Regions from separate parts of the Neobacillus sp. Fa239 genome, predicted to be linked through region 1. Evidence: riboswitches for the same ligand, from Rfam matches in the RefSeq annotation. Region 1 holds a riboswitch; the other holds the start of a gene.
What was found. A riboswitch is a leader RNA that binds a small molecule or an ion and turns the genes downstream of it on or off. The one in region 1 is predicted to bind thiamine pyrophosphate.
Positions count from the first base shown of each region.

Region 2: linked by a shared signal. The riboswitch ahead of thiC (phosphomethylpyrimidine synthase ThiC) and the one ahead of thiM (hydroxyethylthiazole kinase) in region 1 are both predicted to bind thiamine pyrophosphate.

Region 1 covers NZ_AP041611.1:2,127,774-2,139,991, reverse strand. The annotation lists gene ACZ5XR_RS10220 (ABC transporter permease) at 1-474, opposite strand, end outside; gene ACZ5XR_RS10215 (ABC transporter ATP-binding protein) at 464-1,141, opposite strand; gene tenA (thiaminase II) at 1,224-1,895, opposite strand; gene ACZ5XR_RS10205 (acetylornithine deacetylase) at 1,892-3,184, opposite strand; gene thiE (thiamine phosphate synthase) at 3,199-3,861, opposite strand; gene thiD (bifunctional hydroxymethylpyrimidine kinase/phosphomethylpyrimidine kinase) at 3,852-4,670, opposite strand; gene thiM (hydroxyethylthiazole kinase) at 4,684-5,490, opposite strand; TPP riboswitch at 5,619-5,728, opposite strand; gene ACZ5XR_RS10185 (MFS transporter) at 5,968-7,194, shown strand; gene ACZ5XR_RS10180 (YciI family protein) at 7,211-7,510, shown strand; gene argH (argininosuccinate lyase) at 7,545-9,044, opposite strand; gene ACZ5XR_RS10170 (protein-glutamine gamma-glutamyltransferase) at 9,199-9,945, shown strand; gene ACZ5XR_RS10165 (DMT family transporter) at 10,141-11,055, shown strand; gene ACZ5XR_RS10160 (hypothetical protein) at 11,233-11,361, shown strand; gene ACZ5XR_RS10155 (hypothetical protein) at 11,567-11,965, shown strand; partial or broken gene ACZ5XR_RS10150 (gas vesicle protein) at 12,156-12,218, opposite strand, start outside.
Region 2 covers NZ_AP041611.1:2,673,231-2,685,448, forward strand. The annotation lists gene cobA (uroporphyrinogen-III C-methyltransferase) at 1-576, shown strand, start outside; gene ACZ5XR_RS12855 (DUF1003 domain-containing protein) at 1,255-1,809, shown strand; gene ACZ5XR_RS12860 (lysozyme family protein) at 1,972-2,592, shown strand; gene ACZ5XR_RS12865 (serine hydrolase domain-containing protein) at 2,730-3,908, opposite strand; gene ACZ5XR_RS12870 (RCC1 domain-containing protein) at 4,494-5,393, shown strand; gene ACZ5XR_RS12875 (P-loop domain-containing protein) at 6,389-8,035, shown strand; gene ACZ5XR_RS12880 (NAD(P)-dependent oxidoreductase) at 8,291-8,929, shown strand; gene thiC (phosphomethylpyrimidine synthase ThiC) at 9,205-10,980, opposite strand; TPP riboswitch at 11,151-11,264, opposite strand; gene ACZ5XR_RS12890 (hypothetical protein) at 11,818-12,066, shown strand.

The DNA.
Region 1 (12,218 bases):
CAGCAATTCGCGGTATTCATTCGCCCCGACCTTCAAACCGTCATAGGTGCTTACCACAATTGGAAAGAAAGCTGTTAAGATGGTAACGGCAATTTTACTCCATATCGAATAACCGAACCACATAATAAAAATTGGTGAAATGGCAATTAACGGAACCGTTTGCGAGATAACTAGAAACGGATAAAGAATCTTCTCCAACCTTTTGAAAAAATGCATGCTTACACCCAATAATGTGCCGCCGATCATGGACAGGCCAAAACCGATCAAGACTTCATTTAATGTTGCAGGCAAATGTTCTTCCAACAATATCTCTCTGTTATCTACCAACGATTTCCATATAGAAGTGGGAGCCGGCAATATGAAAGCAGGTATTTTCCCATGCGCTACCACCCATTGCCAGCTGCTGGTGATCACCACAATCACTAATAAAAACATGCCATATTCTTCTATCCATTTTTTCCATCTAGCTTTCATGGCGAATCAGCAGCTCCAATTCTTTTCTCAAATCGATAAAATCTGATTGATAAATCTGTTCCATACTTCTTGGTCGTGGCAAATGGATTATGACTTCCTTTATCTTCCCGCCGCTTGTCTTCGGCAGAAGGTAAATCCGGTCGCTTAACAAAATGGCTTCCTCCAGGTCATGGGTAATGAACATAACCGTCTTTTGTAAAATTCCCCATAATTCTAATAACCAGCCGTGCATGTTCCGTTTTGTCAGGGAGTCCAGAGCTCCAAAAGGCTCATCTAATAATAAAAGATCCTTATTCGTCATGATCGTACGTAAAAAAGCAGCGCGCTGCCTCATTCCACCTGACAATTCATGGGGATAGGCTTTTTCATATTCTGATAGACCAAACCGTTCTAACCATTCCCTCACTTCTGCCATTTTCTCAAGCTTGTTTTCTTTCGATAGCTCTACAGGGAGGAGGATATTTTCCATGATGGTTCTCCATGGTAAAAGAAGATCCTTTTGCGGCATATAGCCTACTTTACCTAATCGGTCCTTGGACTCCTTCCCCTCAATCCAAATTTGTCCCTCATCTTGCTCAAGCAATCCGGTAATCAGCTTAAAAAGGGTGCTCTTCCCCGATCCGCTTGCCCCGATGATGGAAACAAATTCTCCTGCTTTTACTTCCAAGGAAACCTTTTGAAAAATTGATTTCGAACCGTTCTCACTTGGGAATACATATGATATGTCTTTCACAGATAACATCGATGAGTTAGACAGGCCACTCGCCCCCTTTGTATACCATATCCCAGAACATGTACTCAAAGCGGGAGGTTGTCAGGAAATGTTCCTCCAGGATCGCCAGGTCCCGATCGGGTTTCCCTTCGGTCAATTCGTTTAATAAATCAATTAACCAAGCTGCCAATGTTCCAAATTCATCGGATGAATACATGGTAATCCACTCGCCATATAGCGGGTGTTCGCCTGAGCCTGGATAGGTTTTGGCGAGCATTTTTCCAATCTCCCAATAGCTCCACATGCAAGGAAGGAGGGCAGAGATTAGTTCTTCCAATGAACCATTCTGCGCAACATTTAACATGTAACGCGTATAAGCTAAGTTGATAGGAGCAGGCTCCTCTTCTTCCAGCTGCTGAAGGGTAATGCCAAACCGCTCCGCATATTGACGGTGCAAATCCATTTCGCCATGCAGTGTTTCATTTAAAAGGCCTGCGAATTTTCCCATCGTCTCAAGATCTCTGGCCTTCACGGCTCCGAAGGCAAACAGCTTGGAATAATCAATTAGAAATACATAGTCCTGCTTCATATAACGGATAAACGATTCAACGGGTAAATCCCCTTTGCCCAATCCCGTCACAAATGGATGCTGGTGGGTTTTTTCCCATATTTCTGAAACTTTTTCCAAAAGAGTTTGAGAGAACTTCATTGATGCGCTTCCTTTCTGGTGTTGCACCATTCAGCGATAAAGGCGGCAAGTACTTTTGTAAAATCGAGCAATTGACCGATCTCAACCTTTTCATTCACCGCATGGGCATCCTCTAATTTACCTGGTCCAAAAATAACCGTTGGGATCCCTGCCCGCCCCAGCCAGCCTGCATCTGTAACAGTTGTGGACATTCCGACAGAGGCGGATTGCCTTAGCATTTTTTGATACGAATGGACCAATGCCTGAGTTCCAGCCTGATCAGGGTCAATTTCTAACGAAGGAAAAATTTCCCCACGGTCGACAATCATGGATTTGCCTCCCCAAACAAATTGCGGAGGGTTCTCCCTTAGCCATGGATCTGCCGCTGCGACTGCACCAATATGATTTTCAATTTCTTGAATAATCTCTTGATAATCTTCATTTGGATAGAAATGAACGGTTACCCACAGCGCACAACGATCTGCTACAAACGCTGCATGCCTGCCGCCTTCAATAACAGCAGGATTAATGGTATTTGAGCCGGGAGGAAAACCCTCATAAGTTTTCGTCACGGCCCAGTGGCGTTCAAGTTCTTGAAGGCCTGTGACGATTTTCATCATTTTTTCGATGGCGCTCGCTCCATTCATACCACCGCCGGCATGAATCATTTTTCTGCGGAGACCATCATGGTATGTTTCTTTGCTTTGTACCGTAATCCAACCGGTTATGACGCCACCCTGCCCTTGGATCTGCAAGTCACTTGTATCGACAACGACCGCAAAATCTCCAGTATATCCTCTTTCCGTACAAGCGAGTGTACCCGCTTCCCCTGCTTCTTCTCCGATGACGGATTGAAACTGAAGATCGCCGTTTAACGTGATGCCAAGTTCTTTTAAGAGTTTAATAGCAATGAGTGAGGCGGCGATGCCGCCCTTCATATCGGCAACACCGCGGCCATAAATATAGGGACCTTGAATGGTTGCAGAAAATGGGGAATTGTCCCACTCTTGATCGTCACCGACTTCGGCAACATCGATATGTCCATTAATGATCAAGCTGTTGTATTGTCCTGGTGTTTCTCCCTGTAAATTACCGACCACATTAGGGTCACCAGGGTAAACATCCCATTTGTCCGTTTCAAACCCCAATCCTTCCAAATACCCTTGAATAAAATCCTGTACTTCATTCGTATTTCGGGCAGGAGGACTAACGGTCGGAAAAGCAACCAGTCTTGTTAAAAGATGGATTAATTCCGATTTCCTAGCCTCTACCTCGATTGATATTTTTTCAAACAGGTCCTCAGAAATCATTACTTCACCCCACTTTAAGCGAATTTGCCAACATTGTCTTTTAATGCTTTGGCAGCTTCAGCGGGTGATGTAGCGTGGCTGATTGCCGTAATGATGGAAACACCATCTGCACCCGCCTGTACGACTAAAGCAGCGTTTTCAATCGTTATTCCTCCAATGCCAACGATTGGAAAATCTATTCCTTTTTTCCGTAATGTTTCAATGAGGTCAGTGCCACTAGATTCCTTTGCATCCTCTTTTGTTTTCGTTGGAAAAATGGGTCCAATACCAAAATAATCTGCGCCCTCTTCCATTGCAGCTGTTGCTTCTTCTGGCGTATGGACGGAAACGCCAAGGATTTTATCGCAACCAATTCTTTCTCTGACCGTTTTCACTGGTTCGTCCTCTTGGCCAATATGAACACCATCCGCATTAAGGGCCATCGCAAGCTCAATATCATCATTGACAATGAACGGGATATTGTGATCCTTGCAAATCCTTTGAAGTTCTTTAGCCAGGGCTAGTTTGGCTGTTCCCGTTAAGGCATCGGCACCTTTTTCACGAAATTGAAAAAGAGTAATGCCCCCTTCAATTGCCTCTTTTAATACTTCTTTCGGATCCTTCAGACAGTTGGGGCTGCCCATAATAAAGTAGACTTTTAAAGCCTGCCGCAATGCTTGTTCAGTGGTTAGTAGCATGATGTGTCGGACTCCTTTCTTGTATTTCGATAGGCCCAATGATTGGTCGGCCCATGGCCATGACCAATATTGATTTGTTGTTCGATGGCCGCTTGGATAAAATCCTTTGCTTTGCAAACGGCCTCATAGACTGATGCCCCTTTTGCCAGCTCCGCTGTGATGACGGCCGAAAAAGTACACCCGGTTCCATGCGTGTTCTTTGTGTCGATTCGTTTGCTCTTAAAGGTATAAAATTCCGTCCCATCAAATAATAGATCCGTAGATTCAGTCTGATCTTCATCATGACCGCCTTTGATGACGATATTTTTTACGCCGTAATCCCAAAGTCGCCTTGCCGCCTCTTTCTTTTGATCGTCCGTTTGAATCGTCATTCCCGTTAATTCCTCTGCCTCAGGAATGTTCGGAGTAATGACCTTTGAAAGTGGCAGCAGATAGCGCTTCATAGCAGAAATGGCCTCCAGCTGCAGTAAGGATGCGCCTCCTTTAGCGATCATGACAGGGTCAACGACGACATTTTCCCATTGATACTGCTGAAGTTTTTCTGAAACAGCTTCAATAATTTCCGCATTAAAGAGCATACCGGTTTTAATGGCATCCGCACCGATATCTTCTCCGATCGATTGAATTTGTTTGGCAACAGCTTCCGCAGTCATCGGGTAAACCGCCTGAACTCCAAGTGTGTTTTGGGCCGTAATGGCGGTCAACGCTGACATTCCAAAGACTTCTAATTCTTGAAAGGTCTTAAGGTCTGCTTGGATTCCTGCGCCGCCTCCGGAGTCGGATCCGGCAATCGTTAAGGCTTTTTTCATGATGGTTTCCTCCCTAGAGTTTTCTAATAGAACTTGATTGTACGATATCTTCGTTTGAAACCTGTGCCAATTGGTTTAAAAACTCGATTTGGAAGCTGCCTGGTCCTTGTTCAACCGTTTTTGCCGCAGCTTTTTCAGCCGCAATTCCGTAATAGGTTAATGCTGCGACAGCTGCCGTTAGTAAATCTTTTTCCACACCGGCAAATGCGCCGATCACAGAGGTTAATAAGCAGCCGGTGCCTGTCACCTTTGTTAGAATTGGATGTCCATTGGCAACAACATAGGTGGTAATCCCATCCGTTACGACATCCTCTTTGCCAGTGATGACGACAACCGTATTCATTTTGGAAGCAGCCGTTTTCGCCAAGTCTACGATATTTCCTTTAACGGCCCCCGCATCAACACCCTTGATTTCCCAGTTTTCACCGGCCACATTGGCAATCTCAGCTGCGTTTCCTCGTATGATTGAAACGTTCAGCTCTTTCATGATTTTTTGTGCGGTTTCCGTCCGGTAAGGAGTAGCCCCTGCTCCAACTGGGTCAAAAATGACAGGGACACTATGTTCATTGGCAGATTTACCAGCAATGATCATCGACTCAACATTCTGAGGATTCAATGTCCCAATATTTAAAACGAGTGAACTCGAAATTTTCGCCATATCCGCGACCTCTTCGGCTGCATAGGCCATAACGGGCGATGCGCCAAGTGCCAAGAGTCCATTTGCCGTAAAATTTGTCACAACCACATTGGTGATATTATGTACAAGCGGGTTTACCTCCCTCACTTTTTGTAACGCAGCAATAATAGATGTTTTTTCCATGTTTGTTTTCCTCCTAATTTATATTGAAATTGATAAGGTTGTTTTTCCTTTAGGAAGTTCGGGCCGCCAATTTTTACAAATAAAAAGCCAGATCCATAACAGGACCCGGCTGGCACGTGAGCAACACAAAAATTCGCTTGCTACTTTCCTACGCTGGTATAATCCAGATCAGGTCCGAAGGGTTAAAAATGTCGCCATTTTCTCTCAGCCCGCTAAGCAGGCACCCCTAGTAGATAACACATATCAAATTAGCTTCATCATACCCCTATAAACTAATTAAGTAAAGAAATAAATAATCACAATAATTCTCCTAATTTACAATAAAAGGGGAAGTGTCCATCCTGCACGGACAAACGGGGAAGTTTGTCCTTTTGTGGTGCCTGTCACCAAAAAAAGCTTTTGTAGATGGCTGTAGTTTTGGCTGTGGTTTGGTTGTATAATATTTTTAGATATTTATAGTGGGTTTGGTGGAGGCTTATGCGAACGTTTAATGAGAAGATTAGTATTTATCATGGGATGGTTTCGACTATTGCTGTGAATCTTGCGGGGAATTTTTATCCGATTTTTGCGATTTCTATTTTGAATGCATCGAATTATCAGGTAGGCCTGATCAGTTCCCTTCCGCCTTTGGTTGCTTTGATCATGACGATTCCAACTGCGATGATGTTCAACCGGTTAGAGCAGCAGAAGAAAACGGTGGCCGTTTCTGTTTTATGGGCTCGATTGATGTTTTTGTTATTAATAGGTGTGGTTTACCTTTCTACTTCATACCAGGCGTGGACTTTTTTAATCATCATTGCCTTAATGAATATTCCCGGCACCGTATCAAACATCGGCTGGCAAACGCTGATTAGCGGCATGATTAAAGAAGAACGGCGTGGAACATTTTTCAGTGACCGCAATCGATTGTTAACCGTTGTTGGCATGATTTCAACCCTCATTATCGGAATAATCATGAAAAAACAGACCTATAACGTTTCGGCCTATCAGTGGTTATTTTTTGCCACTTTCCTTTTTGGCTTAGGAGAAGTTTATTTCTTAATGAAACACCGGGAAAAAAGTCAACCCAAGTCGAATTTGCAAAACAAAAATTCTTTGATGAATTGGACCATCTTTAAAGATCATGGGTACAAATGGTTCCTTATTGCGGCCCTATGTTTTAATTTCACATGGCAGATGTCTTGGGGAATTTTTAATATTTATAATGTAAAATATGCACATGCCACGATTTTGTGGATCAGCCTCTTTTCAGTCGGGAATCAGTTAGTCCAAATTTTCACCTTCCCATTATGGAAAAAATGGGCCGACCAAAAATCAAACACTTTAATGTTGGTTTGGGTTGCACTTGGAATGGCACTAGCTCCATTTTTAACAGTCCTGTCAACAAATCTAATCTATTTAACTATTATTCAAATGCTTTCAGGATTTTTTGTATCCGGAACATTGCTCCTCCTTTTCAATTTACTCCTGGAGCAATCTCCAAAGGAGACCAGAACCTATTGCATTACCACCTATAATGTCCTTTTATCCTTTGTGGCCTTTATCTCGCCGCAAATTGGCATCTGGCTATTAGATGCAACCGGCATCCAAAAATCAATGGAGTTAAATTCCGTTTTAAGGGGCATCAGCGCATTGGTTTTCTTGCTCATGTATCTAAAATCCATTAAGCAAGATAAAGCGTTGCTAATAAAAAGTAAGGCCTAATTTATTAAAAGGAGAAATGATGTTGAAAGAGTTTGTTTATCTAATCAGACCAACCCGGGAAAATTTTATGGATACCATGACTCAAGAAGAATCTGAGATCATGGACCAGCATTTTGATTATTTGAAAGATCTTTTAGAAAAAGAACAGCTTATTATGGCAGGACCTTGTTTGGACGCCGCCTTTGGAATCTGTGTGATTGCGGCAGATTCATGGGATTCCGCACAAAAAATCATGAAAAATGACCCCGCCGTTTCCAATGGGGTCATGAATAGTGAATTACATCCATATCGTGTCTCGCTTTTGCAGGGACGTTAGGAAAAGTCGGAGTTCCGGCTTTTCTTTTTTTCGTTCAAGCCTCTTCAAATGCATATCCAAGCAATTGCTTCTTTTTAAACTTCAATTCTTCCATTATTTTTTCATAGTTTTTCTTTTCAATGACAAGCTGCTGTTTTCTTGTTTCGATCATCCTTTGAACTTCCTTAGGACTTGGACCCCCTTGGATTGATCTAATTTCAATAAAGTAAGCAGGGGAAATGATTTTGTTCCAAACCTCATCCGTTAGAGTGACATCGGCATAACCTTTTATCATCATATTAATTTCATCAACGTCCCAGTCATAAAGTTCTTTTTCCTGCTTGGCTGTTGTTTTAGCGATGAAACTAGCGATCGTATGTGCTTTCCGAAATGGAAGTTGGTAATCCCGTACAAGCGTATCTGCTAATTCTGTTATCGTAATACATGATTTTGCTGCCATTTTCTTTGCATGTTCTTTATTTATTTCGAGTGTGGCAATGACGGCATACATCAGCTTTAAAACGCGGTTTGCCTTGTTAAATGCCCTGTATAAGTGCGGCTGAAGATCGTCTTCTGTATCAACGATATCGCCAAACGGTGTGTTGTGGATCATTTGCATGGCTGCTAATGCGTCGCTGTAAGCGCTCGAGGCAATGGCCCGTGAATGCTCAATCGATACCGGATTCCTTTTTTGCGGCATAATGCTGCTTACTTGGACATAAGGGTCAGCGACATGAAAGGTCGCAAATTCCCGGGTCACGTGCTGGAGAAAATCCTGAATCCACCTGCCTGTATTCACCATGCAAGTCATAATCGCCGTTGCCGTTTCTGTTAAATAATCGGCTCCTGCAACAGCGTCATATGAGTTTTCGATTATTTTATCAAATCCTAATAATTCACACGTCCGCATGCGGTTAATCGGGAACCCGGTAGTCGTGAAGGCTGCGGCACCAAGCGGAGATTGGTTAACCCTTTTATAGGCTGACCATAAACGTCCTATGTCCCGCTTCATAACATCATAGATGGCCAAAAAATAATGCCCGACAGTCGTCGGCTGGGCCGGTTGGGTATGGGTATATCCTGTTAAAATGGTTTCTTTATGAAGCTCGGATTGCTCTAATAACACTTCAGATAATTGGTACCCTTGATGGATCATTTCTAAAAGGTGGCCCCTAAGAATCATGCGATACATCGCGACACCCATATCATTGCGGCTGCGGCCGATGTGGATTTTCCCGGCCAATTCCTCGCCCATTTCCTCTGAAATTTTTGCCTCCATCATAAAGAATAAATCCTCAAACTGCGGTTGATAGGAAAGCGCTGCCGGATCCGTTTCTGCCACTTTATTAATGCCCGAGAGGATCCTTTTTGCTTCGTCTTTTTTCAATATTTGCTGTTCAGCGAGCATGATGGTATGGGCCCGGTGAATATCAAACATCGCATGAAATAGGAAGTCCCTTTGGTCATTAAAAATGGGAATCAGCAGTTCTTCCGCGTAGGTTTTTCCTGGAAAAGCATTTCCGTCGTTCTTGATAAATTCCTTTCGTTTACTCATACATTCCACTCCGTCTTTTTGCTTTCAAAAGCCCATATATAATCCTATGTTATTCCTTTCGAGATGGTTTCACTGTTGCCTCTGCACTTGTCACCTTTCTGGTCATAAATTCATATTTATTTAGGAAGGGATTGATTGGTTTGGGGGACTTTTCATGATAAAAGTTGGCGGTGAGGTTAAGAAGCCTCAGGAGTTGTTTCATTATATTACTGATCCGGTACAGAGGATTATTTTAAAACAAATGGCAGCATATGATGTTGTTTATGAATATTTAACGGTTGATTATCTAAAATTTGAACTATTATTTCGCATCAACACCTTAAAGGCAGCCCAGGCTCTGAACAAAAGCGGTGCAAAGTTTACAACCTATTATTATGCAATCTGCAATCGAAAGTATTGGGATCGTTTAGCGAATGGCGGGTTTCTAATAAAAGATAATATTAGTCCCTCCACTGCCATTTTGGATATTCTTAGAAATGGGCCAAAATATGCATTTGAATGTTCGACGGCCATTGCTATTTGCTTATATATCGCAACCGTTTATTCCATTGGTCCAGAATTATTTGATACCTATTTTCAAAGGCTATATTTATATGATTGGCAATTTGATGAGGACCTCTCCGTCCTTCCAAAAGACGGAGATGATTTTATAATAGGGGATGTTCTGCATTTTAATAACCCTGATTTTGATCCCAGACTGCCGCATTGGCGCGCTGAAAATGTTATTTATTTTGGCGATGATCGATTTTTTGGTCACGGAATCGGCATCCGAAATGCCAAAGCGTTTATTGACTTTCTTAATAAAAAAAGAAAACCGAATCCGAGGCAATCTGCATATTTAATGCGACAAGTAACAAGACCTAATTATCAAGCCATTTATAATTTGAGATTTCAAAGCTAGCCTTTCAGAAATCATACAGATTCTCACAAACACGCATAATGTCCGCCTGAGGTGGACATTATGCGTGTTTTGTCTTTTTGCGGTGCCTGTCACCAAAAATGTCACAAAAAAAGGTATTTCGTTACACGAAACACGGTGCTATAATTATAATCGGTTTTTAATTTGCTCATATTGGAAAGGTATGTGTTTAACATCATGTCGATGCGTAAAAATAAAGCATTAATCAGTTTATTTTTGGTTTCTATTTTATGGGGATGTAATTATCCGGTTAGTGCTTACCTGCTGCATGGCTTCTCACCTGTTTTTTTATCAACGGTTCGGATTTGTTTTACTTCTCTGTTTCTCATCATTGTTGCCCTTTGCCGAAGGGGTGTTAGAAGGCTTACGTCACAAGAATGGAAGTATTTAATCGGGGTCGGCATTTTTGGTACGCTTTTGAACCAAACTTTTTATTTTACAGGACTTCACCATACTACACCTGCGAACGCTTCTTTAATCCTTGCTTTATCACCCATTGCGACGATTTTATTGGAACGAGCTATTTTTAAAGTGAAGTTAACTGTAAAAAAATCGTTAGGTGCCATTATTAGTTTAATAGGCGTTTTTTCGATCATTGGCGTTGCTTCTGGCTCAATGGGGGTTTCGTTTGGAGATTTAAATATTGTCGTCGCTATGCTTTGTTTGTCTATTAGTCTTTTATATATTCGACGTTTGTCTAAAACATTGAATTCTTACGTGATTACGGTTTACGCAACTGTATTGGGAAGTGTCCTGATGATTCCGGCTGCAGGTGTGGAGAATCTTGTGAGCGGGTCAGTCATCAGCCATTCACCATCCATGTGGATCCTATTAATTTGCGCCGGTATTCTTGCACAAGGCATCGCTGGTTTTTGGTGGAATAGCGGCGTTTCGGAAGCCGGAGCGGGAACAGCATCTATGTTCATGAATATCCAGCCCTTCGTTGCCATTATCGCTTCCCATTTTATTTTGGGTGACCGAATACTTCCCATGCAAATTTTAGGTGGCATTTTAGTCCTACTTGGCGTATTCATTGCAAATCTTCCAACCGTTAAACCAATGGTTCCAAATGTAACCAATAAAAGTGTATAAACAAAAATATGGCCACCTGGTGTGGTCATTTTTTTTGCTTCAAACCTCACTTTAAAATAGGCTGTCCCATTTTTCTATTATCGTGATATCCGTTTAAGCCTGTCCACCAATTCCACATATACTAAGCTTTGTAAGGGCCCCTTATATTAATTTTGAAAAAGGAAAGGGGGTAGTGAATTGACTTTTTCTCTTGCGACTTTCCTTGTTGTAGTAGTCTTATTGGTTGCATTGCTGCTTGCAAGCTTGCTAAATGTTGACCAAGCTCCAATTTTAGCTGCTATTTGTGCAACATTGGGCTGCAGCTAATCCCTTTTTGCGCCAAAGGCTCTGCACTTGTTTCATCTAGAAAAAAATGCAGTACCATTCAATGACTCTAGAAGGTTATTTGAATATTAAAATAGCCTTCTAGGGTTTTTCAAAAAAGATATTCAAGAATTCAATACACATTCGGCTGTAAATTAATATCATAAGGTATGGATTTAAAATTAAGTATGTAAAGGTGGGCTAAATAATGGATGAACCCAAAAATGAGAATAACGCTTCTTCAATCAGTAATGAGTTAAATAAGGAAGCTATTATGAATCTCGCTAACAATCTAACAAAAAATGAAAATACGATTGATATGAGCTCGATTATGAGAATGGCAACCAATCTTCTAACAGATAATTCCCTTTTGAACTCAGTTAAAGAATTGGGGAATGTTAATAAAGCTCCCGCTCAGGACGAAGCAACGACAAACGATAACCAGAATAACAAAGAAATAACAGCAATATTTGAACAAATGGAGAAACTGATGGATGAGATTTCAAAAATGAATAAAAATCTTATGGCCGTTTTAGAACAAAATGAACAATTAATAAAATTAATGCAACCGAATGACAAGTCGGAGAAAAAAAGGAAAAAGTACTAATTGAAAATCACCCAAATTAAAAACCTTGAGAAATCAAGGTTTTTAATTCGTAAAAAATAGTTTAAATATCTCCTTTATATTGTTTGCCTAAATATTTTTTCGTTTCATTTTTTTCTTCAATTTCCAAAGGAAATGCTGCTTCCTCATTAACAGATGGAAAAACTTTTTCTTCATCGTTTCGTGGCAGCGCCTTCGCGTCCACCAGCTGCTCAAGCTTATTTATTCTTTCAATTAATAGATGATGTTCTTGTTC
Region 2 (12,218 bases), 550 kb from region 1:
GCGATGAGAGGTAAGACTGTTGTCCGATTGAAGGGTGGGGACCCAAGTATTTTTGGGCGTGTCGGAGAGGAAGCAGAGAGGTGTGCGGTAAATCAAATACCATTTGAAATCATACCTGGTATCACATCTGGTATTGGAGCACCCATATATGCAGGTATTCCTTTAACACATCGTGATTGTTCCTCATCAGTTGCTTTTATAACTGGACACCGTCGTGCAGACCAAATCATGAAGGAGAATGAATGGGTTCATCTAGCTAAGGGTGTTGATACGATTGTTTTTTATATGGGGATGACGAATCTCCCTTATATTCAGGAACAACTCATCTCCAACGGTCGAGACAGAAGGACACCGGTTGCCTTAATCCGTTACGGTACAATTGAAAAGCAAGAGGTACTAACTGGAGAGTTATGGAACATTGTTATAGAGGCTGCAAAGGCTTCATTCCAACCACCAGTCATTATTGTCGTTGGAGAGGTAGTGAGACTTCGAGATAAATTGAAATGGTTTATTTCCGAGAATAAAAAGAGGAATGAGGACTATTCCTTTATCACAAAAAAGCAAGAGGTACTTTGACTGTAAAAACGAGGTGGTTGTAGATTATAGTATTCAACTTTTCTAATCGTATCATGTTCTAAAAATGTTTACATCAAAAAAAATGGGATTCAAAAGTAACTGCACAATAAATATTAGAACGATTTGTTCAACCTGAAAAAAAATCAAAATGACTTATTCATCTGCTGAATAGGTCATTATCTTTTTCTAAAGGATTTTCATTAGGATATGTCAAAGTTGAATATTAATAAAATTTTCACCTTACTATTAAAGAAATTTAAAAATAGGATGTTATATTAGGGACTGTGAGACAAAATGAGGGGAAAATAATGAAAAAAATTATTTCAACCAAATTTAATGATAAAATCGTGTTACTTTTCATATTAATTATAGATTATGAATGGATAATGTAAATTATAAAGTCATACTTTTGTTTCAGGTTTCCATCACCAGATTGTCTCGGATATATGCAGTGACAAGGCTCTGTCAAGATGAGTAAACTATTGAGCCATCATATCGATACTTGAGAGGGGGTTGAGCCATTCTATGGATAGTCGAAGTTCATTTGAACCGGAGCCAGAACCAGCTAGTCTATTGGTCGTTGGATCAAAAATAAAAACCATATTAGAGAGTGGCTACAGCTCCTCTTCTACGGGATAAAGTTGGATCTGACTGCCTAAAACCAAGGAGGTAGTCAAAATGTCAAAAATGTCGTTATTTATTAAAAAACCGCAAAGTAAGGAAGCAGCCCAAATTCAGGGATTTGATATTGAGTTAAATCAGGAAAATACTCACCGAATTGATCGACTAGTGGATAGTTATGAGAAGAGCATTCTAACCAACTTAGATGAAACATACCAAAGAAAAACAAGCTGGTCTGATCGTTTGGCAGATCGAATCGCTGCCTTCGGCGGCAGCTGGAAATTTATTATTTATTTTGCAACCTTCTTATTTGTTTGGATAATATGGAACACGTTGTCATTTACGCAATTCCACTTTGATAAACCGCCCTTTATTTTACTGAATCTGTGCCTATCCTTTATTGCAGCCTTCCAAGCTCCTGTGATTATGATGAGCCAAAACCGACAGGCAGCAAAGGATAAGCACGAGTCAATCATTGACTTCGCCATTAACTATAAAGCGGAGCAGGAGATTGACGATATGCAAAAACACCTCCACCGAATGGAAGACGAACTGAAGGAAATTAAGAAGCTGTTATTAGATTCTAAACAAACGAATGAAAGAACAAGATAAATGACCCTTAGGATGGTCCTCTAGGGGTCATTTTAGTTTTCTCGAAAGGGGCCGAATAACCAAGAAGCCTAAATTTGACATAATAAGAAGGGTTTCTCTAGATACTATCGAGAAATTATGCTATATAATTAATAAAGGAATAAAAATAGGAGAGAACTATAAATGATTTCACGAAGACTGAATAAGATTCAATCCAGCTTCGTCTTGCTTGTGCCTTTCTTTGTATTAGTTGTATTATTCACTTTCTGTTATTGGAACAATGATCTTCCTTATTTTCAACGGGATCCATTTGTAAAAGTTAAAAAATACGCTCCGCTTATTCATAATGAATTAGCAAAATACCATCTTGAAAAATACACCCCAGTTCTCATTGCATTAATGCAGCAAGAAAGTCATGGTAAAGGCGGAGACCCCATGCAATCATCAGAATCGATAGGATTACCTCCGAATTCGATTACTTCTCCAAATGAAAGTATTCAAATAGGAGTAAAACATTTTCGAAAAATCCTTGCTTACGGTCAGGAAAAACAGGTAGATTTCGCGACCATTATTCAAGCTTATAATATGGGTATGGGTTACATTAATTATGTAGCAAAACATGGAGGAAAACATAGAGAAGAATTAGCGAAAGATTTTTCCCTATTACAAGTTCAAAAGCACCCTAAGATTTATGCTTGCAAAAAACATCTTTTTAAATCGCGGTATCCATATTGTTATGGTGACTACTCTTATAGTGAAAAGGTGACTAAGAATTTATATTCATTGACTGCTAGTACTAAATAAGATGTAAAAAGAGCCGGAAATTATATTATTCGGCTCTTTTTATGTATTTTTTTATTGGTAGTAGTCTGCTGTCAAGGTTATTAGGTTCATCGCCGATTTATTAAGTCATTTAAATAAAGCGCAGAACCATCCGCGCTTTATGTGTATTTTTTATTTCTTAACAATCCATATATATGATTATCTACAACACCAAGTGATTTGATTTTATTTTGGACATTAGTGAATAAAATAACAAATTTATTTCCTGTTAAGTTAAAGCTATTTAAAGTATTCCATCCTGGAAGCACACCATGGTCGGAGTAACTACCTGGGTTATGATACATTCCGAAGCCATAATCGTGTCGGACAGGGGTAAATATTTTAGTTAATGAATGGCTTGATAATAATTTTCCATTATAAAGTCCTTTGTCAAACAAATACATATCATAGGCTGTTGTATAAATATCTCCACAGCCAAACAATTGAGACATATCAGGTAAGGTGGGTATTACCAATTTATGATGTTTCAGTTTGTATCCTGTTGATGGTTGTGGTTCTTCGTTGAAAGCATCGCCAAATCCAGAATGATACATCTTTAATGGTGAAAAGATATGTTGTTGAACATAGGATTGAAGAGTGCTGTGAGTTACCTTTTCTAGAATATAAGCAAGAATGGCATAGTTTGAATCGCTATAAAGCCAACCGGTACCTGGAGCAAACCGCAAATGTCCTTTTTCTATCTTTTTCATTAGCTCATCATGAGATATGGCTTTAGCAGTTTCTGAGTGTTCTGGAATACCTGATGTATGAGTTAATAAGTGATACAGTTTGATTTGATTTCCATATGGAAAGTCAGGGATATATTTAGAAACTGGGTCATTGATATTTAGCAACCCTTTTTCTTGAAGTTGCATAATAGAAGTAGAAACAAATATCTTTGAAATAGAGGCAATATAGTATACGGTATTAGCACTATTTTGAATATTTTTTTCGAAATTGGCTTCACCGTATCCTTTATCAAGGATTACTTTGTTGTTTTTAATCACTAAAGCTGTACCATTGAAATGTAGATTATTCAAATAACGATCAATCGCAGCATCATTTGAGACATCCTGATGCATATCAGATGTTTTTTTAACATTTGAAAATCCCTTTGGAACTCCTTTAGAAACGGCATGTGCTGTTGATATATGAGCAGATGGTTTTTTTGACTCAAAAATATGATGTATTGCCCAAAATACAAAGATAATCACTAACGTCACTACAACTAGACCAACTTTAGCCTCTTTTTTTAATTTTCTTTTTCGTCTTACTGAATCTGAACGTAATTCATTCATGCAGCTCACCTTTCCATTTAATATGGAGTAATTTCATTAATGTGCAATATTGATAAAATAAAGGCATGTTACCATACTTATGAAAACTACTAATATGTTCTATGATTATTAATAAAATCCTGTAAAGGTTATTTTTGCATTACTTTCTTGGAAATCACAACGGAGTCTCCACTAGGCTCCATCATAATATAAATTTCTGAAAAAATATCCAGGAGAGGTTGGCTAATAATGTGCATGAAAAACTAATGGAATTTCAATGACTCCGTCCAGCTTATGGTATATAGGTGGATGAAATTTTATATAAGTAATTTCAAAATCTACTTCAAGCCTTTCTCCTTACTTAGTTTAAATGTTTATTGTTCGTTATTAAAATTAAATTTTCATAAAAAGCACAAAATTTTCTAGAAGAGTTTATATGAACATTGAATTCTTGTTTAAAACAAGGACCGATTTTACGGTCAAGCCAATTTTTAAAGCTGCGGGTACTCCAAAAGAGAACGGCTTAGAATAACCCACGGCTTTTTATATTAAAGATGATACATACTTAATTATTAAAATACTGTTGAGTTTTCAAGGAGGTAAAACATGGATTACATTTCACCGAAAGAAGCGGTGTTTAACGTCAAACGGGGGACTAGAGAATCAATAGCGGCTGGTCGTCGTCATACCATTGGGCTTAAATCGGACGGAACGGTGACGGCTGTGGGTGATAATAAATTTGGACAATGTAATGTAAGCGGTTGGCTCGATATTATGGCGGTCGCTGCTGCTAATGTTCATATGGCGACGAACACGGGTAATGCTCATACAATCGGTCTTAAATCTGATGGTACTGTGGCGGCTGTGGGTTGGAATAAACATGGCCAATGCGATGTAAACGACTGGCGCGATATTGTAGCGGTTGCGGCGGGTTGGCGTCATACCATTGGGCTTAAATCGGATAGTTCGGTGGTAGCCGTGGGACGAAATAATGAAGGTGAATGCAATGTAAGCGGCTGGCATGATATTGCGGCGGTTGCGGCGGGTGACTGGCATTCTATCGGTCTTAAATTGGACGGAACGGTGACGGCTGTGGGTAATAATAGGTATCGCCAAAGCAATGTAAGCGACTGGCGCGGCATAGTGGCGGTTGCAGCGGGTTATCTTCATACTGTTGGGCTTAAATCGGACGGCACTGTGGTTGCTGTTGGTCAAAATAAGGTAGGACAATGCGATGTGAGCGGCTGGAGCGATATTGTGGCGATAGCGGTGGGTAGTAGTCATACGATCGGACTTAAATCGGACGGTACTGTGGCGGCTGTGGGATGGAATGAGTATGGTCAATGCGATGTAAGTGACTGGTGCAATATTGTAGCAGTTGCGGCGGGTTGCACTCATACCATCGGACTTAAATCTGACGGCACGATGATTGCAGTGGGTGATAATGAATATGGACAATGCGATGTAAGCAGCTGGCGCGGTATCCAACTACCTAGCCCTTCCTAGTTTCCAAGGGCAAGGAATTGGACGTGAAAATGGAATTGTCCGCTCTTATCGGTTGGCGGATCAGGTTAAGAAACCGATCAGATAAGGATTAGGTTAGAAACCGATCAGATAAATAAACGGAAAAATTTCGCTTAATTAGAAATTATCATTAAAAATAGCTTAAATAGACGGAGTGATTCCGTCTATTTACTCGAAAAACGTGAAAATGGGGCCATTTTTCTATGCATAATCGGAAAACCTTCTCTTATATACCCCGAAACGAGATCCATTTTGCATTTAACCGAAAAATGTCCGCTTATTTTACTTTTGCTGGTTACTTAACTAAGGACAAGAATACTTATTAAAAAGGAAGTGAGATGAAAACCATTGCGGTATGGGTTCATTAGGGGAAACGATACGCCTATTTTCAAATGGTTAAATTCATGTTATGATTGTGTTGCTGTAAAAATAAAACGTAATGAGGTGAGGACAATGTTAACAAAAAAATATACGTCTTATCCTCATATTGCTGCTTTTTAGTTATTTTTTTACGAAAACATTAGGCTCTGAGGGTAGGTTTCACTCTCAGGGCTTTTTATATTTAGGCAGAAGGAACTTTTAAGCTTTCTTTGCCGATCTATGACAGCCACTTACGGAGTGGCTGTTATTTTTTTAGGAAAAAAAGAGGCAACAATAGTGGTTTTATTTTGAAATTGGTTAGGATTTAATCGTACGTCTTACAAATTGATCTGAACTCAATTAGGGGGAATATGTATTGAACTGGAATTACTTAGAAGAAAATTTCAAGCAGTGCCGCTTGATGTTTGGGCAGGCTCATACCTGGAGATTAGGGGTCCATCCATTTCGACGATACCTTGTTCCAAAGGATAAGGGACCCCCTTCTTGAGATATCGTTACCCGTCATTCACCGCATTTCAAATATGAAAGGATGATGTTTTATTAAAAGACTCGCTCAATATTTTCGCTCATTACAATCCGGACAATCATCTTACAGTATGATTTATGAAGACCCAATCTATTGGAATAATGATGTTGCCTTTTTACTTGAACGGACACATAAACTCACTCAAGATAAGCCATGTATCACCATAAAAATACCGTTTGACCGTCTCGGCTTAGATGAAAATATGAATCAAGTTGTTCTCTCAGATTTTGCATTAAGAGAATGGGTTGATCATATTGAGGCATTAAATGAATTGATTTATAACCGGTCACGTTCTGATAAAGAAAATGGTGCTTTTTATTGTTTTCGTCCAACCAATGTGGTGTTGCAACGTAATGCATCCTTTGTCGAAGTCACCTCGAAAAAATGGTATCTTTGCTTAATGATTACAGTTCAACTTCCATTCAAGAATAATGATAAAGCTATGCGCATGCTCTGCAAAATGCTTCCCAAAAAAGTGGAGGAGTTAATTGCCAAGTTTGATCTCACCAGATTAAATGCTGCCTATGAATTGGTAAAAAGACAAAATATGATTCGCGAATGGCTGAAATCAAGTGGTTATTGTGCGTTTATTGCGAATGGCACCATTTTGCCAAGAAATAAAGACAACAGCGGGCCACTAAAGGATGCCTTGCCTTTTACATCCCCGGAAGATGTAGAAGTTGAAATTTGTGGTGTACGAGGAATGGGAATAAAACATGGTGTGACGGTCATCACCGGCGGTGGTTATTCGGGTAAAAGCACAATGCTGGATGCACTAAATGCGGGGATTTACAATCACATCATAGGAGACGGACGAGAATTTGTGATTACAGATCAAAGTGCAATGGAAATATCTGCAGAAGAAGGCCGTTCCATAAAAAATATCAATATTACGCCTTTCATAAAATGGATACCCAATCGTTCGGCTGAACAGTTTTCAACTGACTACGCCTCAGGTTCCACATCTCAAGCCGCAAATATTATGGAGGCAATCAACTATGGGTGTAAGCTTCTTCTAATTGATGAAGACAGAAGTGCGACCAATTTTATGATTCAAGACATCAAAATGCGTTCATTAATCAAGCATGAACCCATTACCCCTTTTACGGAACGTGTCAGGGAGCTTTATGAGGCTGTTGGCGTATCTTCCGTTCTTGTTATTGGAGGGAGCGGTGAATTTTTATCCGTTGCCGATCAAGTCATCCTGATGGACAATTTTGTGCCAAAAAACGTAACCCAGGAAGCAAAAAATTTATGTGAACACGACAAACAACAAGAACGTATCCCCCTTACAAAATGGGAGATAGATAGAAAAATAACAACCGATCACTTTTCGAGCTATCCACAGGGCAGTGGTACAGAAAAGCTGATGGTTTCAACCATGGGATACATGATGATTGGTGATGAACAAATTGATATCAGAGGGCTTTACAATATCACATCACACGCCCAGCTTGCAGCTATTGCCTTTTTAATTCGAAAAATCGCTATAAGTAATCAGGATCGCCACATCTTTCTTCATGAAAAGATCAAAAAAGCTCTCGAAGAAATGGAGAGAGAAGGAGTGGATGTTGTATTTTCTTCCTTTTTTCCTGGTTTCGAAAGATGGCTTGAATTACCTAGAATTAATGAAGTATTATCTGTCATAAACCGAATGAAACACTTGAACTTTATTCAATTTGAGCACCCTGAACAAGCACGGAGTAATCTGTCATAATGACGCTGCATTATTACTGGTGGATCAAATGGAATTGGTGAAGGAATTTCGAAAGCGTTTGGAAATTAGGTGCACTCTCGGATACGAGAAGTGCACCTGTCATTTTACTCATTAATTACAAATTGTATAACTAAAAAAAGAGAGAAAATAGAAAAGGATTCTTCTAGTGTATTGACAAAGTTCCTACCTGTAATTAAAATAGTTACATGTAATAGCAATTGTTACATCTATACGAATGATATAGGAGGACTATAAATGAAAATCGGTATTATTGGTGCCAGTGGTAAGGCAGGAAGCCTTATTTTAAAAGAAGCTGTAGAAAGAGGTCATGAAGTTACTGCAATTGTCAGAGATGCATCAAAGGTTCAAAATGAACAAGTTGCTGTTCTGGAAAAAAATATTTTTGATTTAAATTCAGAAGATATAAAATATTTTGATGTAGTAGTAAATGCATTTAATGCACGAGGACAAGAACATCAGCATGTAGAAGCTGGCAAAGTATTAATCGAAGCACTTAAAGGTGCTCCACAGACAAGATTAATCGTTGTTGGCGGAGCAGGAAGCTTATTTGTAGATGAGGCAAAAACTGTGCGATTACTAGAGACTCCAGATTTCCCTGCAGCCTATTTTCCTACTGCTTCAAACATGATGAAAAACCTTAAAGAGCTACAAGACACAAAAGGAATTCAATGGACTTATATTAGCCCAGCAGCGTTCTTTAATCCAGAAGGTAAACGAACAGGTTCTTACCAAAAGGGGAAAGACCAATTAATCCTTAATTCGAAAAGTGAAAGCTATATCAGCTATGCCGATTACGCAATCGCTGTTTTAGATGAAATCGAAAATCCACAACATAAAAATGAACGTTTTTCAGTCGTTGGGGAAGCGGAATAATTTTACAGATTTGTACCCATTAATAAGATAGGCAGCCTGTTTCGACAGGCTGCCTATCATATTTACTCAACAAGATTCATCTAACTTTGGTGCTAAATCAATAATAGGTACTCTCAGCGAAACCACACTTCTTGCATTCCCTCATACCCGAGGTTTCCAAGAATATATGTTTACAATGATACTGGATGTATTGGATGATCTCTTGCAAATGATGGATCTTTTGCTGGAGAATTTCTACTTCTTCCTTTAAATTCTTTATCTCGTTGTGGCTGAAATTATCGATAAATGTTTGATCCATCGTGGACAAATTCCTCTGCTTTTTTCTTCATGCCCTCCTCGATGTCTAATTCATCACTCAATGTTTCTCCATTCGCCATCCCCCGAATGTCATGAGAAATTCTCATCGAACAAAATTTCGGACCACACATGGAGCAAAAATGAGCTGTTTTTGCCCCTTCTGCTGGAAGGGTTTCATCATGGTATTCCCTTGCCCGTTCCGGATCCAATGATAGATTAAATTGGTCTTCCCATCTGAATTCGAAGCGTGCTTTTGATAACGCATTATCTCTAATTTGAGCACCTGGGTGACCTTTAGCCAAATCAGCAGCATGGGCGGCAATTTTATAGGCAATTACACCATCACGGACATCGTCTTTATTTGGTAAGCCTAGGTGTTCTTTTGGTGTTACGTAGCAAAGCATAGCTGTTCCAAACCACCCGATCATTGCAGCGCCAATAGCAGATGTAATATGGTCATATCCTGGAGCAATATCTGTAGTTAAAGGTCCTAAAGTATAAAAAGGAGCTTCTTTACAAATTTCCATTTGCTTATCCACGTTTTCTTTAATCATGTGCATCGGTACATGACCTGGACCTTCTATCATCACTTGAACATCATGCTCCCAGGCAATTTTTGTTAATTCGCCTAGGGTTTCGAGCTCAGCAAATTGTGCTTCATCATTGGCATCGGCAATGCTGCCTGGACGTAATCCATCGCCAAGCGAAACGGAAATATCATATTGTTTCAGAATTTCACAAATTTCTTCAAAATGAGTATAGAGGAAATTTTCTTGATGATGAGCTAAACACCACTGAGCCATAATAGAACCGCCACGGGATACAATCCCTGTTGTCCTTTTAGCTGTTAAAGGGATATACCGTAATAACACACCAGCGTGAATAGTAAAGTAATCGACGCCTTGTTCCGCTTGTTCAATTAATGTATCACGATAAACTTCCCATGTTAGATTCTCGGCAATTCCGTTCACTTTTTCAAGAGCTTGATAAATTGGTACTGTTCCAACTGGAACAGGGGAGTTTCTAACAATCCATTCCCTAGTCGTATGAATATTTTTCCCTGTTGATAGATCCATAATGTTATCGGCACCCCATCGAGTCGCCCATGTCATTTTTTCAACTTCTTGTTCAATGGAAGATGTGACAGCAGAATTACCAATGTTCGCATTGATTTTCACATGAAAATTACGTCCGATAATCATGGGTTCGCTCTCAGGATGATTAATATTGGACGGTATAATCGCTCTTCCACGAGCAACTTCGTCACGAACAAAGGCTGGATCTACATTTTCACGAATTGCTATGAACTCCATTTCAGGAGTAATGATCCCTTTTTTAGCGTAATGCATTTGTGTGACATTTTGCCCTTCTTTTGCACGAAGAGTCGTTTTGTCACTAGAAGGAAACCATTCAAGATTGGCACGCTCATCACCTTCAAGGTATCCATTATCTATAGGTTTTATTTCTCTTCCTTCATACACCTCAACATCATTACGTTCGAGAATCCATTTCTTGCGTAAAGCAGGAAGCCCTTTTCTAACATCTATATTGTAATTCGAGTCTGTGTATGGTCCACTCGTATCGTAAACACGAATAGGGGCATTTTCTTCCTCCCCAAAGGAAGTAACTGTTCTGCTTAACTCAATTTCTCTCATTGGGACTTTAATATCTGGTCTTGAGCCCTCGACATAGACTTTTTTACTTCCGGTAAATTGCGATTTCAACTCAATGTTTACATGTGCTTGTTTTTGCATGTAACTTCCTCCTAAAAATAGATTAATTTTGCGATCTAGAAGTTACAGCATAGTTCATTACCAGTAACCTTTAGGGTCAATCAAGTAATAAAAGACAATAAAAAAAGGTTCTGTTTGCACAGAACCTGATTAATCGTCAAAAAGTAGTGGCGCGTACCCAATAAAACGATGACGCCTCGAAACTACTTCCCTACGCTGGTATAATCCAGATCAGGTTCAAAGGGTCAAAGAATTTTACGCATTCTTTTCTCAGTCCGAGCCATCGGACCCCCCCAGTAGAGCTTGTGGAACTATTTATGAAACTTTAAGGTTGATAATAACATAGTGTCCAATATTTTGAAAGAGATAAATTTAAAATAGGTTTTTAATCCTAAGAAATTTCCTTAAAAATGGAAACAGTTCACACACAAAACATAGGAAGAAACATCCAGTTATTGACAGTATGTATGTAATTGAAGAGCAAAGTTGCCAAATCGGCAGCTTTTATTTTTGTACTAGTGTTCAGATTTATGGGGCGGATAGGTATGTCGTTAAATACCACAATACTAAGATGATATAAATAACGAAGGGCAATCAAAAATTTTCTAAATTTAATAAATTTATATTATCCATTTTCTATCTTTAAAGGTAATTCTCTTGAGTAAAATGTTTACGTTACGCACTAAAGAAAACGATGGGGGTATTCAACAATGTTGTACAAAGTAGCTTTGGCGGTACATATTTTAGGAGCGATAGCCATGTTTGTTTCAGTAGGCTATACTGTGGAAAACCAGGATTAATATGCTTCGTTGCAATGAGACAAAACAGTTACAAGCTTTAGCAAAAAAGGGAGTAAAGTTGGATGAATTTCTACCCATTACAGTGTTGTTTGTTTTAATACCAGGATTGTACTTGGTAATCACTACTTGGGGATGGAAGGTAGCATGGATAAATGTAACATTGGGAGTGCTAGTTCTGATGTGTGTCGCTGGTCCGCTAATTAACTTGAAAAGGTTAAAAAGAATTTCAGCAGCAGCAAACGAAGAGAGTTCAATGGTTCCTTCAGCACAATTGAAAGCAATTGTTAAAGATACAGTGAGTACATAACATTAAATGCTGTACTAGATTATCTCCTTGCATTCCCTATCGCAAAATTTTCCGCTAAAGTTGGAGTATTCGAGTTCAAGAAAATGCGACCAAAACATTTTTACATATTGTCAGTTGTAACAGCAATCGTTATTTATATTTATCAATTATTA